2 regions of the Psychrobacillus sp. FSL K6-2365 genome follow, and region 1 is predicted to be linked to the other one. Evidence: riboswitches for the same ligand, from Rfam matches in the RefSeq annotation. Region 1 holds a riboswitch; the other holds the start of a gene.
What was found. A riboswitch is a leader RNA that binds a small molecule or an ion and turns the genes downstream of it on or off. The one in region 1 is predicted to bind S-adenosylmethionine.
Positions count from the first base shown of each region.

Region 2: another riboswitch for S-adenosylmethionine. It lies ahead of MKY29_RS20115 (acyl-CoA dehydrogenase family protein); the one in region 1 lies ahead of MKY29_RS17985 (bifunctional homocysteine S-methyltransferase/methylenetetrahydrofolate reductase).

Region 1 covers NZ_JBBOOO010000001.1:3,581,518-3,589,826, forward strand. The annotation lists gene metH (methionine synthase) at 1-1,021, opposite strand, end outside; gene MKY29_RS17985 (bifunctional homocysteine S-methyltransferase/methylenetetrahydrofolate reductase) at 1,002-2,861, opposite strand; SAM riboswitch class I at 2,933-3,041, opposite strand; gene MKY29_RS17990 (NERD domain-containing protein) at 3,451-4,398, opposite strand; gene MKY29_RS17995 (protoporphyrinogen oxidase) at 4,515-5,906, opposite strand; gene MKY29_RS18000 (hypothetical protein) at 6,249-6,479, opposite strand; gene MKY29_RS18005 (hypothetical protein) at 6,546-6,977, opposite strand; gene kynB (arylformamidase) at 7,044-7,670, opposite strand; gene kynA (tryptophan 2,3-dioxygenase) at 7,684-8,309, opposite strand, start outside.
Region 2 covers NZ_JBBOOO010000001.1:3,973,563-3,981,871, forward strand. The annotation lists gene thrS (threonine--tRNA ligase) at 1-885, opposite strand, end outside; gene MKY29_RS20105 (FAD-dependent oxidoreductase) at 1,506-2,843, opposite strand; gene MKY29_RS20110 (catalase) at 3,004-5,040, opposite strand; SAM riboswitch class I at 5,203-5,303, shown strand; gene MKY29_RS20115 (acyl-CoA dehydrogenase family protein) at 5,408-6,583, shown strand; gene MKY29_RS20120 (transporter substrate-binding domain-containing protein) at 6,595-7,446, shown strand; gene MKY29_RS20125 (amino acid ABC transporter permease) at 7,664-8,309, shown strand, end outside.

The sequences.
Region 1 (8,309 bases):
CTATGAATAAAGGACGCATTGACTCATCATATTGAAGAGGCTCAATTCCAGAAACAACATGCCCTTGTCGACCCAACTCTACCGGTTTACGTGGAGCAAGATCTTGTACTGCTTCTCGGACTGCTCGAATATGAGCAGGGGTCGTTCCACAGCATCCACCCACAACATTTAACCATCCCTTTTCAGCAAAGCCTCTTAGCTTTTTAGAGAGTGATTCTGGAGATTCATGGTAATGCCCTTCTTCATCTGGTAAGCCGGCATTTGGATAACAGCTCACATATCCATCCGACAACTCAGATAACGAGCGGATATGATCTGTCATAAATTCTGGTCCTGTCGCACAATTTAAGCCTACCGAAAGTGGTTTAATATGCTCGATTGAAATATAGAACGCTTCGATACTTTGCCCTGCAAGTGTCGTTCCCATTGGCTCTATGGTTCCTGAAATCATAATAGGTAGCTCTTTATTCAATTCCTTAAACGCCTGTTTGATACCGATTGTTGCAGCCTTCACATTCAGCATATCTTGACTAGTTTCCAGTAAGATAACATCTACTCCACCTTCTACTAAAGCCTTTGCTTGCACATAAAAGTCGTTCGTAAGTTCATCGAATGTGATACCACCTGTGACTGATAATGTTTTTGTCGTCGGTCCAATTGCCCCCGCTACAAATCTCGGCCAATCCGAAGTAGAAAATTCCTCTGCACATATTTTAGCTAGCTGAGCTGCACGAAAGTTAATATCATATGCCTGATTACCGAGATCATATTCATTTAACACTACAGGAGTTCCACCAAATGTATTCGTACAAATAATATCAGCACCAGCAGCTAAATATTCACGATGGACGTGTTCAATAACATCCGGTTTTACTATATTTAAATACTCATTACAACCGTCGTATTCATCCCCTCCGAAATCTTCGGGATTAAGATCCGCATTTTGAATCATCGTTCCCATTGCACCGTCAATAATTAGTATTCTTTCTTGGAGTTGTTGCTCAATTAGATGTTTGGACATAGCTGAACCCTCTCTCTTTCTTTCGATCAATCTCTTGAATATAATGAATTAATTCAAGAGACATATCGTATCGGAAAAATGGCGTAATTATATAAATACCGTTGAATAGCTTCGCTGCTGTATCTATTAATTCCTTTGAAATTTGGATACCTTCTGCAGTAGCTAGCTCTCTATCATCTCCACATAAACGCATACGCTCCAGTACCTCTTCGGACAATTTTATACCTGGTACTTCGTTGTGAAGGAATTCTGAATTACGACTATTAGTCAGTGGCATAATTCCAATGAAAATAGGGGTTGATAAATGCTTAGTCGCTTCATAAATTTCATGAATTTTATCTTTCGAGTAGACAGGTTGTGTGATGAAATAATCTGCTCCACATTCTATTTTCTTCTCTAGTCGCTTTACTGCACGGTCCAGAACACGAACGTTCGGATTAAAAGCAGCAGCTACGGAGAAATTAGCTTTTTTTCGTAGTGACTTTCCTGAGAAAGAAATACCTTCATTTAATTGTTTGATTAGTTGTATCAATTCTAGGCTTGATACATCATAAACACTTGTCGCCCCAGGGAAATCACCAATTTTCGTCGGGTCTCCAGTTACAGCAAGAATATCATGGATTCCAAGCGCATCCAGCCCCATTAAATGAGATTGAAGACCGATTAAATTACGGTCACGGCATGTAATATGAGCAAGCGGTCTAATATTTTTTTGGTGTTTTAACATCGAGCCCATTGCCATATTACTAATACGTGGGGAGGCTAATGAGTTATCCGCCATTGTCACTGCATCAATTCCAGCAGCATATAGCTTTTCTGAACCTTCCATGAATGTAGTCGTGTCAAGATGACGAGGAGTGTCTAGCTCAACAATAATCGTCCTTTCTATTTTTGCTTTTTCATGGAGAGCCAGTGTGTTAGTCGGCTTGGCGTCTTGAATAATAATCGGCTTTCTGTTTTCAACAACCTTACTCGTAATCGGCGCTAAATGACCAATATGTTTTTTTACTGCTTCGATATGCTTTGGTGTCGTCCCGCAGCAACCTCCTATTAGTCGTACTCCAGCATCCCTAAGATATAACGCCGCTTTTCCAAAATATTCAGCATCGGACTCATAGACAATTCGCCCTTCATCTATATCCAGTAAACTAGCATTTGGATAAGCAGAGAGAAAAGCCTTATTCGGAAGTTTTACTCCTTCAAATGCTTGAATTGTATGATGGGGACCTAGTCGACAGTTGACTCCAACTATGTTCGCTCCAATTGCTTCAAGCTGAAGCAGAGCATCATTAAGTGGTAAGCCATTTTGCAAAATACCAGGCTCATGCATGGATACTTGGGCTATAATTGGTATATCAGTTAAGGTACGAAGATGAGTCACAGTAGTCTTTAATTCTTCTAAGTCATAATAGGTTTCGAGTAATAAACCATCTGGATCTCCCGCTAACAGCTGGATGGCTTGCTGATCGAGTGAATGGATAATCTCACCGAGCATGGCATCACTTTTCCGAATTCCTCTAATGCCCCCAATCGTACCGAGGACAAATTGGTTTCCGGGTGCAGCAGCTCTTTTAGCAATTTGGATAGCCGCTTCATTTATTTCTTTCACTTGGTTTTCTAGCCCGTAACGCGCCAATTTAATGGCATTCGCTCCATACGTATTCGTTTGAATAATATCTGCTCCGGCCTCAATATAATCCTGATGTATCTTCTCAATGATTTCCGGCTTTTGAATGTTTAATTCTTCATTGCAATAGTCAATTCCGTACGAATAAAGTAGCGTACCCATTGCCCCATCCGCTGTCAGTATAGACGACTGTAACTTCTCTAATAAACCCATTTGTATCCATCCTCTCCATATAAAAAAGCCTTCCATGAAAAGAAGGCTTTACGAGTATGCAAGATACCACCTTCTCATCTTTCAGACTTTGTTAAGTCTGCTGGATTTAGCACCTGACCAATTAATTGGCTGGTTGCTGAAGCTTCGTAGGGCCAGTCCCTCGGCTTCTCTTGATAAGAATTTCATTATTCAATTTTTTAATTAAACATATCGTACCTTTATTCCATTAAAGCGTCAAGATGTGTTTTGAATTTTCTATACACTTCTCTTAGTGTTTATTTATCCTATTTAAGTGATTTTCTTCTACATTCTAGCGATTCTTCACTGCATTCTAGCGATTCTCCTCTACATTCTAGCGATTCTTCGCTGCATTCTAGCGATTCTTCTCTACATTCTAGCGATTCTTCGCTACATTCTAGCGATTCTCCGCTACATTCTAGCGATTCTCCACTACATTCTAGCGATTCTCCTCTACATTCTAGCGATTCTCCTCTACATTCTAGCGATTCTTCGCTGCATTCTAGCGATTCTTCGCTGCATTCTAGCGATTCACTCTTTTTCTATCTTTTTCAGTATATGCACAGGTGCTTTACCATATCCATTTATACTTAGTGTTTCTGGATGTTCCTATCTTGGTTAAATTCATTGATTGCAAGATTCTGTGCGCGATATATTTTGATTCTAAATGAAGAAAGTCTCTACATTGTTTATTAGTTATAGTATCGCTAATCAGCATAAACCAATCCCTTATGGCCTTTTCATGTCCGAGTTTATCAAAATAGCCACAACGAGGACAAGTCCAGCCATTTTTTCTTTTTTCCATTCCATGAAAATCACAGCTTTCACACTGGACACCGCTTCTTAAATCTTTAGGATTAATACCCCAGCGTCCGCACATTGGAAAGGGAATATAAGTTTGTTGACCTACTTTTATTTGATTTTCAAATTTTTTCATTTTTTCAGAATCAAAATATACATTTTCGCGGGGAAGATTACGTAAATATACTGGGATGGTTTGGGGAAGAATAGCACTAAGTTTTTTCGGTGGTTCAATTACTCTCACTTTTGGATTGCTAAGAACAATCACACCGTATATTGGGATTGTCAGTCCATGATTTCCCAGCCATTCTTGTAGCAAATGAATATTTCGCGATAACTGGATTTCTGGGCTTTCAAAAACATCGATTTTACCATCGAGTGTTTCGCGCTCTAACTGCGCAGGGTTTTGTTTGAAAAATAACTTCCCACTTATATTTTTACTTTCGAGAATTACTAAGAAATAGGGAGTAAGAAAGATAGCATCTATTTGGAACTTACCGTTTGAATCTAATCCGATATTTTCAACGAAAAAGTATTCAAAAGGAAATGTATATTTCGCAAAAACTTCACTTATTCTACGTTCACCTTGCAGTCCAGCTTTTGCTGCCTTTTCTTTAGCTAAGATTATCTCCTTTTGAGGATGTGTATCATTCAATCTTTTTGCTAACATTTGTAAACCAATTAAATTATATTCGCAAGAATCCATTACTTTAAGCATACTTCACCTCCAATTGAATCGTAGCACAACAAAAGAAAATGTAAATTTCACCAAATAAGCAACTATTCAATTTTCCCCATAAAAAAATGGCCAAAAATGAATTTTGGCCAGCAAACTTAATCAACTATTGAATTTATAATATTTTCTGCTGTTTCTCTACCGTTCTTAATGCAAGCTACAATTCCAACCCCGTAATAAGAACAACCAGCCAACACCACATTTGGCATCTCATCAGCCATCTTAGCTGTTAATGATTGAATTGCATCCCCGTGTGCTAGATGATAATTTGGCATTTGATCATTCCATTTTGTTACTTCTATTACCTCAGGTTTTCCCGTTAATTTCAAGCTCATTTTAATATCTTGGAGCGCAACCTCTACTAGCTCTTCTTCACTCATATTCTTCATGCTCTCAAAGGCTAGACTTGAACTCTTATAGAACATACGAACAAGTAATTTATTGTTTTTTGACGTGTGTGTCCATTTACGACTTGTCCACGTACATGCATTACATTTCACATCACTATTTTCGGATACGATAAAACCAGTGCCCTCTGCTGGAAGCTGATTATCTGGAATATCAAATCCAAGATATACACTAATAAGGGATGAATTTTTTAGTCTATTGAAATCGGTATCCAACTGTTCATCTTGAAGAATCAGCTGCGCTACATTATGAGGAGTAGCTAGCACTACACTATCTGCTTCAACCGTTTCCCCATTAGTCAATAAAACCGAATAACGTCCATCCTTCTTCTCTACTTTCTTTGTTGCCACACCTTTAATAATCGTAGATTCGCCCAGCACTTCCTCTAAGCGATCAATTAGTGTGGAAAGTCCATTTTGGAAAGAAATGAACTTTTTATTAGCTGCTGCTTGGAATTGTGCTCTGTTTTCCTCTAACCCCTTAATTATACTGCCGTATTTATTTTTATAGTCAATCAAATAAGGTAGTGTAGTAGCGATAGAAAGTTTATTGAGATCACCAGAATAAACACCTGATAACACAGGCACAATTTGTTTTCCAACTAATTCTTTCCCTAAGAAATACTCTAAAAATGACCCGACTGAGCTTTCTTTTGTGAAGCTCTCATTTGGTAATTCTAAATCCTTTAATGCTTCTTTTTTCCCAGCATCTGATATTAGCGTGCTGCTATTTAATGATTCAATACTTGTGGGAATACCGAATACAGTGTCTGCAGGAATTGCATGTAACTCATTGTTTGTGTAAATATACGAAATGCCTGTAGAGTTATACACTTTTTCTTCTTCAAGATTTAGCTCTTCAATTAAATTTGTGATTGCTTCGTTTCTTGCAACAATTGAATCAGCTCCAACCTCCATAATGAAGTTGTCTTCCTGCATGGTATGGATTTTGCCACCTAAGTACTCGTTCGCTTCAACTAATACTAGCTCTATGTCTAAAGATTTTTCGTTTTTAAGTTTTTGCAAATAATGCATAGTAGAAAGCCCTGTGATTCCGCCACCAATAACCACTATTTTTTTCAACCTAACCACTCCTTATATCAATTCATACAACTAGTATAAGCGTTTTTGAAAATTACTGATATGATTTACATCACTGCTAGAAGGTAAATTATGAACAATTAAAGAAGTTAGTTTAAAGAAGTTATTCAGTAATTATGAGTAGGAGGAGATAATACGTATGCAGAGGATTAAATTTATGTGGAAACTATTTTAAAAAAAGCCTGCTTGGTTGGACGACATTTTCTAAGCTTGCAGCCGCAATATTTTTTGGAGTTTTTAGTATACATGTTGAAGTAATATTTATGGTAGCTGCCTTTTGCACACTCTTAGCAATTTGGGCTTTCTTATATAAAAGACCAATTATTAGCATCTTTTCTCAATAAAAGTCCAAACAATAAAAATTAAAACTGATATCCCGATAATTAATGCTGAGGCATTGAAGACAAAATCAAGATCCATTTCTCTTATCCACCTGGATTCTATTCCACCCTGATTTCTAATTTCATATTTTATATCTCTATAATCCATAAGTGTAAAAGACACAATTAATCCAATTATGGTTCCACCCAATAAAGATAGTAATAACTTTCTCATAAACTACACCTCCATATGTAAAAGCCCTGAATCTTTGATTGATACTGGGCTTTATGCTCCACTCTGCTAAAGTACTTTAATAGTTGTGGAAGCTTTACTGTTTAAGCTATCTAACAATACATAGCCAAATATTACCCCAGCTATTGTTGTGAATGTTATATCCCCTAGTAGCATAACCACATTTGAAAACCATAAATTCATTCCATAGACAATAGCAAAAAGTGGAATCATTGCAATATAGAGAGATGGTATTCCAATTACGATGAACTTCATCCAATCGAATGACCACCTTTGTTTTTCTCTAATTTCTAAAATTAGTTTGGGTAATCGTAACAACATTCCAATAAAAATAGAGAAAAAGCTTGCAAATGATATATAAGGCTTAATATCAAATATGATTGCTGACTTTTCTCTTAATCTCATTTGATAATCCATCCCAAAATAAAAAACAAATCCAATTACTGCTGTGGAAAAGAAAATAAATAAAAACCTTTTCATTCTAGCTCCTCCTTTTAAAATAGAAAAGGATAGACTAGCATATTAAAGTGCTATCTATCCCGTCTATTATATTTTTTTTAGCACTGCACGTATGGGGCTTCCGTCCGCCCCTTCAATTTTCAAAGGTAAAGCGATTAAATCATAATCACCAGGCTCTACATTTTCCAGCAAGAGATTTTCTATAATATATACATCATTTCTAAACAGTGAATGATGCGCTAATAGCTCCTTACTTTCTATCCCATCAACTGATGGTTGGTCTGTGCCGATTAGAAAAATACCCTTTTCCTTTAAAAATGGTCCAATATTTTCCTTCAATGTATTAATCTTTTCAGGGAATTTTTCAGGTGATGCTGTATTCGTCGTTTTTAAAAGCAAACGCTCTACACCCGTTAAATCAACCCCCTCTAATTCCTCCCTACCTATCTCGGAAGCACCAACGACACTAACCACTTTTACACGTCCAATATACATATTAACGTCGAGCATATCCAGTGTCTTTCCTTCACTTACATAATGAAATGGAGCATCTGCATGAGTTCCTGTATGCAAACTTGCTGTTATCGTCCCAACATTTGCAGCACCCCCCTCTTCCTTTGTAGCGGTAAGTTCATATTCAAAAATAGTATCCCCTGGCCATGTTGCTATTCTAGTCGAGATAGTTTGTGTAATATCAATCCATTCTTTGTTCATTTTCCTGACCTCCCTATAAATTTGTACGTAAATCCCAAAGCTCTGGGAAGAAACGATGGTCTAATACATGCCGTAAATAATTCACACCAGATGATCCTCCAGTGCCTTTTTTAAATCCTATTATTCTTTCTACCGTTTTCATATGACGAAAGCGCCACTGCTGGAGCCAGTCTTCTACGTCTACTAACTTTTCTGCTAATTGATACAAATTCCAGTACTTATCGACGTTTTGATAAACTTCTTTCCATGCATTTGCTACTGATTCATCTCCGACGTACGTAATGGAATAATCTCGATTCAATAACTGAGTATTTATCGGAAACCCAGCTCGATCCAAAGCTTGAATTGAAACATCATAAATACTTGGTGCATGAAAAGCATCTTGCAGCTCTTCATACAATTCTGTCTCTTGTTCGTAAATCTTCAGTATATGCTTAGTCCTATAGCCAAGGGCAAATTCAATTTGTCTATATTGAAACGATTGAAAGCCAGAAGCCTTGCCCAGCTTATCTCGAAACTCTAAATACTCTGCAGGTGTTAGTGTGGAAAGGACATCCCAAGCCTGGATAATTTGTGTTTGAATTTTCGTCACTCGTGCTAACATTTTAAATGCAGATTGCATTTTATCCGCTTGTATAG
Region 2 (8,309 bases), 390 kb from region 1:
AAAATGCTCCAACAAAATAGCCATGAATCGTTCAACGGATCCATAAATCGCACGATGGATCATAATTGGTTGTTGTAATTGATTGTTCTCGTCTATATACTGGCAACCAAACTTCTCAGGCATTTGAAAATCAAGTTGAATAGTCCCACATTGCCAACTACGTCCCAAGGCATCTAAAATATGAAAATCAATCTTCGGACCATAAAATGCACCATCTCCCTCATTTATTTGATATTCTACCCCCTTACTCTGAAGAACAGTTTCTAATGCTAGCTCTGCTTTACCCCACGCCTCTACTGACCCCATATAATTCTCTGGGCGCGTAGATAGCTCTACTTTATAGCTAAAGCCAAATTCTGAGTAAAATTCATCTACAAGATCTAGCACCTTTGCTAATTCACTTTCAATCTGCTCCTCCAAAACAAATAGATGAGCATCATCCTGAGTAAATGCTCGAACTCGTAATAATCCATTCAAAGACCCTGATAATTCATGGCGGTGGACCAGACCAAGTTCCGCATATCGAATAGGCAGCTCTCGGTAGCTTCTTCGTTTGCTATTAAAAATTAAGACAGCTCCTGGGCAATTCATTGGTTTAATCGCATACTTTTGATCATCTACGTCTGCAAAATACATATTTTCATGGTAGTGATCCCAATGCCCTGATTTTTCCCAAAGCTCCTGCTTCATCATAATGGGAGTTTTAATCTCTTGATAGCCTGATCGTTGATGCTTTTCTCTCCATAGATTTTCAAGTTCATTCCGCAGTATCATCCCTTTAGGTAGATAAAACGGCATACCAGGTGCTTCTTCCATCGACATAAACAGTTCTAATCTCTGCCCTAAATTTTGATGATTAACTCTTTCTTCTGATTTAACTGACATTTTAATTCCTCCAATTTAATTAAATTTCACCTAAAAAAAGACCACACCCATCCCAGTAAAGGGACGAGTGTGGTCGTGGTTCCACCCTAATTTGCAACACAAATAGATGCTTGCTCTCATATAAGATAACGGTTTCCCGATTATGGATAATTACATAAATGCGTTCCCCATAATTGCTCCAAGGTGGTAAATCATTCGCTTTTCTTTAAGGGCTTTCAGTCGGTGACCCCATTCTCTGGTAAGAAAATTTTAAATAATTCATGTCCTTTTCTTCGCTTGAATATTAAATTATCATTTTTTACTGACTTTCCATAATACAAAAAGACCACACCCATCCCGGTAAAGGGACGAGTGTGGTCGTGGTTCCACCCTAATTTGCAACACAAATAGATGCTTGCTCTCATATAAGATAACGGTTTCCCGATTATGGATAATTACATAAATGCGTTCCCCATAATTGCTCCAAGGTGGTAAATCATTCGCTTTTCTTTAAGGGCTTTCAGTCGGTGACCCCATTCTCTGATAAGAAAGTTAAAATGATTCATGTCCTTTTCTTCGCTAGTTACTAATTATTTTTTTTAGTATATGCAACAAAATGGAAATAGTCAACATTACTTTTTTTATTTCTTTACAGTATTTCGTTTTGCCAATTGCTGTAACGGATCCCAAACTCCATTAAACGGAGGAGCATATGCAAGGTCAAGATCCAATAACTCAGAAAAGGTCATTTGATGATAAAGAGCTGTTGCTAATACATCAATTCTTTTATCTACACCATTTCCACCAATAATTTGGCCACCTAAAAGTTGTTGGTCACCAACACTGTAGATCAGTTTTATATGCATCGTTTCCTTGCCCGGATAATAGCCTGCGATGTCCGTTGATTCCTGAACATGGACTTCATATGAAATACCAAGCTTTTTTGCTTCTTTCTCAGATAAACCTGTTTTTCCAAGTGCCAAATTAAAAAATTTCATGATGGATGTGCCAACTATACCTTTAAACTCTGTCCGTTGACCAATCATATTTAATCCGGCAATTCTCCCTTGTTTATTTGCAGTAGTTCCTAGAGGGATATAATCATTCAATTCTTTAATACGATGAAAATGAGTTGCACAATCTCCCGCCGCATAAATACTATCTAAATTCGTTTCTAAATGATTATTAACTACAACTGCCCCATTTAGTTGCATTTCAATGCCAGTTCCCTTTAAAAATTCAGTTGTTGGTTTAACTCCGACAGCCACTAAGACTAAGTCAGTTGGATAACTCCCTTTGTCTGTTATAACCGTATTTACCCGATTAACTCCCTTTAACGATTGAACTTCTTCATTTAATAATACTTCTATATTATTTTCCTTTGCATGCTCATGTATAAAAGATGCTACATCGTTATCAAATATACCAGCAAGCTGATTGCTTCTTTGAATAATTCGCACCTTTTTCCCAATACCCACAAAGTTCTCTGCCATTTCTAGCCCGATGTATCCCCCACCAATTATTGTAACTTGCTGAACATTTTCTAGATCTGAGATAATCGCCTCTGTATTTGGAATCGTTTTAATCGTATGAATCCCTAATAAATGACCACCATCCCATTTTGGGATAACTGGGGTCGCACCAGTTGCTATAAGTAAACGATCATAATTTAATATAAAATTTTCCTTAGTTTGTAAGATTTCCCCTAATACAGTTTTATTTATGTGATCCACCTTCGTCACTTCGTATCCTGTTTTTGCATCAATCCCATACTTACTTCGGAACATTTCTACACTTCGAGCTATTACATCTGTTGAAGAAGGAACATGCTTTCCGACTACATAGGGTAATCCACACTGCCCATAGGAATAGATATGCCCTTTTTCTAGCGTTGTAATCTGAGCGTCTGGATCGTTACGTACAATTTCCATAGCTGCACTCATCCCAGCTGCATCACCACCGATTATTACATAATGCATGAAATTTCCTCCTCTGCTTTTGCTTCTACTCAGTATCTGTAAACCTCTGTCTATATTATACACAAAGAAAAATGGTCAAAGGTTTTCTCACTAACACTATATAATTTATATTCTATGTAAAATGGGCATGTCCTAATAGTTGGACATGCCCACTTGATATTTATACTGCTCTGTTCCAGAATCGATGCGTAGCAATAGCTTTTAAGAAACTGTCCACGAAAATTTTCCCAGATTCTTTGGAGAGTACACCAGCTTGACCAGTAAAGTGAAGATTGTCGACTAGTTGCTCACCACTAAATGTAGCGCCAATCGGTTTAAAATGTGCATAAGCTTCCTTGATGAAATACGTAGCCTCTTTTTCAAACATAGCTGTTTTACCATGTAAACTTGCTACATATACCGCATCAAATAATACCGAATCAGCTGTTAAGAAAGTATGGTCTACTGGCAGCAACGTCCCATCAGCTCCAACAACTGATCCATGATGATCACTCACTATTTCTGGCATTGTTCCGCCTGCTTTTAAATCTGCTAGAATTGTAGGTAAATCCTCTTCAAACCCTTCTCCAACTAAAACAGCTATTTTTCTAGTATGTGGCTTCATAAAAGTATTTAACTGACTAAGTGCCGGGGAAGATTTTGTAGTAGTTGTAGTACTCACACCTTGCACTACAAGTCCTAAATTTTCCGCTACCTTATTCGATAAATCCAAATCAACTTTCGCGAACATCTCTAGAACTTGTTGACGAACAGTCAATTCTTTACACTTACCAAGTTCGAAACTAAATGCGCTAATAATATGTTCTTTTTCTGGATTACTCATGCTATTCCAAAATAACTTAGCTTGCGAAAAATGGTCTTTAAAGCTCTCACTTCGTGCACGAACTTTTCGAGCATCTATCTTCTCCTGATAATGCGAATACCCACCTTCAGCTTCACTAACAGGTATCGGAGTATTCCCAGCAAGAGAGTTTTTATGATAGCTCACTCTTCCCACATTAATCGATTGTCTTCCATATCCATCACGCTGGTTATTGTGGAATGGGCAAACAGGTCTGTTTATCGGTAGCTCATGAAAATTAGGACCACCAAGACGGATTAATTGTGTATCTGTATAAGAAAATAATCGTCCTTGAAGTAGTGGATCATTTGAGAAATCTATTCCTGGTACAACACTTCCTGGATGGAACGCAACTTGCTCAGTTTCAGCAAATACATTATCTACGTTACGATTTAATGTCATCTTCCCTAAAATTTTTACTGGTATCTCTTCCTCTGGCCATAGTTTAGTAGGATCCAAAATATCAAAATCAAATTTAAATTCGTCTTCCTCTGCGATAAGTTGGACTCCAAATTCATACTCAGGATAATCCCCATTGTCAATCGCATCATATAGGTCACGACGATGGAAATCCGGATCTTTCCCATTTATCTTTTGTGCTTCATCCCATACAACTGAATGGGTACCAAGTAGTGGTTTCCAATGAAATTTTACAAAATGGGATTTACCTGCCTCGTTAATGAAACGAAATGTATTTACACCGAACCCTTCCATCATACGAAAGCTACGTGGTATAGCCCTATCTGACATTGTCCACATGATCATATGTGCCGTCTCCTGATTGTTAGCAACAAAATCCCAAAACGTATCATGTGCAGTCGCAGCCTGCGGAATTTCATTGTGTGGCTCTGGCTTTATAGCATGCACCAGGTCTGGAAATTTAATAGCATCTTGAATGAAAAAGACAGGAATATTATTTGCTACTAAATCATAATTTCCTTCTTCCGTATAAAACTTAGTAGCGAATCCTCTAGCATCGCGAGCTAATTCACCAGATCCACGTGAACCTGCCACAGTAGAAAACCTTACAAACACTGGAGTCTTTGTGCCAGGTGTTTGTAAGAATTTTGCCTTCGTAAATTCACTTGCTGATTCGTATAATTCGAATTCCCCATGAGCTGCATAACCTCTAGCATGTACTACTCTTTCTGGTATGCGCTCATGATCAAAATGCGTCATTTTTTCACGAAAATGGAAATCTTCTATCAAAGTAGGACCTCGTTCTCCTGCTTTTAGAGAGAATTCATCTTCAGATATTTTTAGTCCTTGATTCGTAGTCAATGCTTGTCCTTGATCGTCCACACGGAATTTTTCTAATTGTTCATCTTTGCTATTTCCAGTTACTTTCTTATCCAAACAAACTCCTCCTCTACTTATATCTACACTATTGTTTATACCCTGAATGACAGTTCAAAAACCCCTAAAATAGAATCAAACACTTAATTCATACTAAATCGATAAGAATTACTATTGACTTCTTGCAGATTAAGTAGTACGATTATTCCCACAACTCCATACTACTTATTAAGAGAAGCTGAGGGACTGGTCCGATGATGCTTCAGCAACCGCCACTTCTATGGTATGGTGCTACTTCCAGCAAGAAACTTGAGAGATAAGTGTACATAAAATTACTTACTCTTTTGATTTTCAAAAGGGTTTTTTATTTGCATTTAAAACCAACTTAACAAATAGGAATAATTAAAATCAAAAGGAGACGACAACTGTGAATAACTTGTACATCAAAACGGAAAAACAGCAGTATTGGATCAATCAGTTATATGAGTTAGAAGAAAAATTTAAAAGTAAATCCGCCGAAATTGATGAACAATCTATTTTTCCAAAAGAAAACGTGGATGATTTGATCAATATCGGATATGCAAGCCTTACACTACCCGAATCGTATGGTGGTAATGGATTTTCTGTATACGATATGGTTCTTTTACAAGAAACACTTGCTAGCTTTGATGCCAACACAGCCCTATCAGTAGGTTGGAGCTTAGGTGTTGTTGGTGAACTATTTGAAAACAAACTTTGGAAAAAAGAGAAACTCGACTTTTTTGCAGCAGAAGTATTAAATGGCGCACTCATAAATCGTTCTGTCAGTGAAGCTCAAACTGGAAGCCCAACGCGTGGGGGTAGGCCTGGAACTAAAGCCATAAGAAAAGGAGATTCTTGGGTACTAAATGGACGTAAAATATTCACGACCGCATCCCCTGTACTATCCTACTTTTTAACATCTGCATGGATTGAGGAAAAAGAAAAAGTTGGTTTCTTCCTTATTCCTCGCAATACAGCTGGCCTTTCCATTGAAGAAACCTGGGATGTTGTATCCATGCGAGGAACGAGTAGTAATGACTTAGTATTGAATAACGTAATCGTTCATGAGTCAAATCTAGTAGAGCTCCCCGAGTTCGCAAGTGGTGGAAAGATTAATGGGTGGCTATTACATATACCAGCGACCTATCTCGGAATCGCACAGGCAGCAAGAGACTACGCAGTACAATTTGCCAATACCCATTCACCAAATAGCTTGAACGGATCTATTGCACAGCTGCCAAACGTTCAACAGCTTTTAGGAGAAATAGATTTAGAGCTTACGAAGGCAAGATTAGTCATTTATGGAGTTGCTACTTCCTATGACAATGATGTTACAAAAGAACTACTTTCTAATGAAGTAAGCGTGGCAAAGCATATAGTCACTAATTCAGCCATCACTATTGTTGATAAAGCAATGCGTTTAGTTGGTGCCAAAAGCTTACAGCGAACTAATCCACTACAACGCTATTATCGAGATGTCCGAGCGGGACTACATAATCCTCCTATGGATGATATGACTATTAAGAAACTAGCACTTTCAGCGTTAGAAGAAGTAAATAATAAAAACTTAGTAAAAGGATAAGGAGAATGAACATGAATAAGTATTTTAAATTAGTGGCGGTTGGTTTAGTATCCATAACTTTTTTAGCGGCTTGTAGTTCCGGGGAGGCTTCTACTTCATCAGAAGGTGGTGATGTTCGCAAAGTAAAAGTAGCATATGACATGGCCTCTAAACCTATTTCATGGTTGGATGACAACGGAAACGCCACTGGATATGATGTAGAAATTATGAAACTAGTAGATGAACTACTACCTGAATATGAATTTGAATATGTAGGGACTACAAGTGATGATCTATTAATCGGGGTAGAGCAAGGCAAGTTTCAGGTTGGTGTGAAAAATGCTTTTTGGACAGAGGAACGCACAGAAAAATTTATTTTCCCCAAGGAATTCCTTGGTTTAAGTAGTGCAGGTCTCGTATTGAAAAAAGAAAATGAGCATATTAAATCGTTAGAGGATTTTGCAACTGCTGAATATTCTTTAGCACCGATTGCCGCAAATAATGCGCAGTATACTGTAATTGATGAATACAACAAAGCAAATCCTAATAACCCTGTAAAACTAGATGCAGGTGATGCATTTACCGTGGATGTAATCCAATGGGTCAATGAGGGGCGTGTTGACGGCGGAGTAATAATTGAAGGACCATTCCAAAAACAGGTTTTAGATGAAACTGGTCCTTACTATAATCTAAAAGATGAAGTTGTTTACAATGAATTTGCAGTTATCAAGACATGGCCATTATTCAACAAAAAAGAGCAAGAATTTGCAGATGCTTACGATAAAGCTATTAAGCAATTACAAGAAGAAAAGAAAACAAATGAACTCAGTACAGAGTTCTACGGTCGAGACCTTTTTGAAGTGTTAGACCAAGTTGAAAGATAATTGTTAGATTCCTATAACGTAAAACAACAATTAGTAGGGTTTTCTTCACCCCACCTTATTTTAGGAGTTTTACGGGCAGTTGTTCCACCTATAAGTAGTTACTATAGAATAAAGCCTTGGATTGGAAGTGTCACTGCCCGTTTATTCGGGATAGAGGCTGCCTGGCGCAGGATGCACAGGTAGCCTTTAAAATATCATAGGGGGAATAATGCACAATATGGAAAAATACTTTGATGTATCGTACATATGGAACTCACTTCCGATATTGCTTCCATTTTTAAAAGTAACTTTTGTCGTTGCTGGATTATCCATTATTTTCGGTACTTTTTTTGGTTTGATTCTCGCTATGATGAAGCTTGGAAAGAGTAAAATTGCTCAAAAAATAGCAAACTTCTATATAACGATTTTAAGATGTACACCATCTATCGTACTACTGTTTTTAGTGTATTACGGTGTACCTGCTTTAGCCGATAACTTCGGTTTATATTTACATGATTTAAATACAGCAGTATTTGTCGTCATTACCTTCACCTTACAATTCGCAGCTATCATGGCAGAGGTTATTAGATCAGCCTATGAGTCCATAGAAAAAGGTCAATTTGAAGCTGCTGTTAGCGTTGGTTTAAGTCCCTTTCAAGCATATAGAAGAATCATTTTCCCACAAGCACTTGTAGTTGCACTTCCTAACTTCGGAAATGGCCTTATCGCATTACTTCAAGAGGGGTCACTTGCATATACTATCGGTCTAATCGATATCGTTGGGAAAGCCAATTTAATCATTGCAGCAAACTATAATACACATGCATTAGAGATATTTATCGCGCTTGCACTAGTTTACTGGATTTTATCCATACTTATCGAAA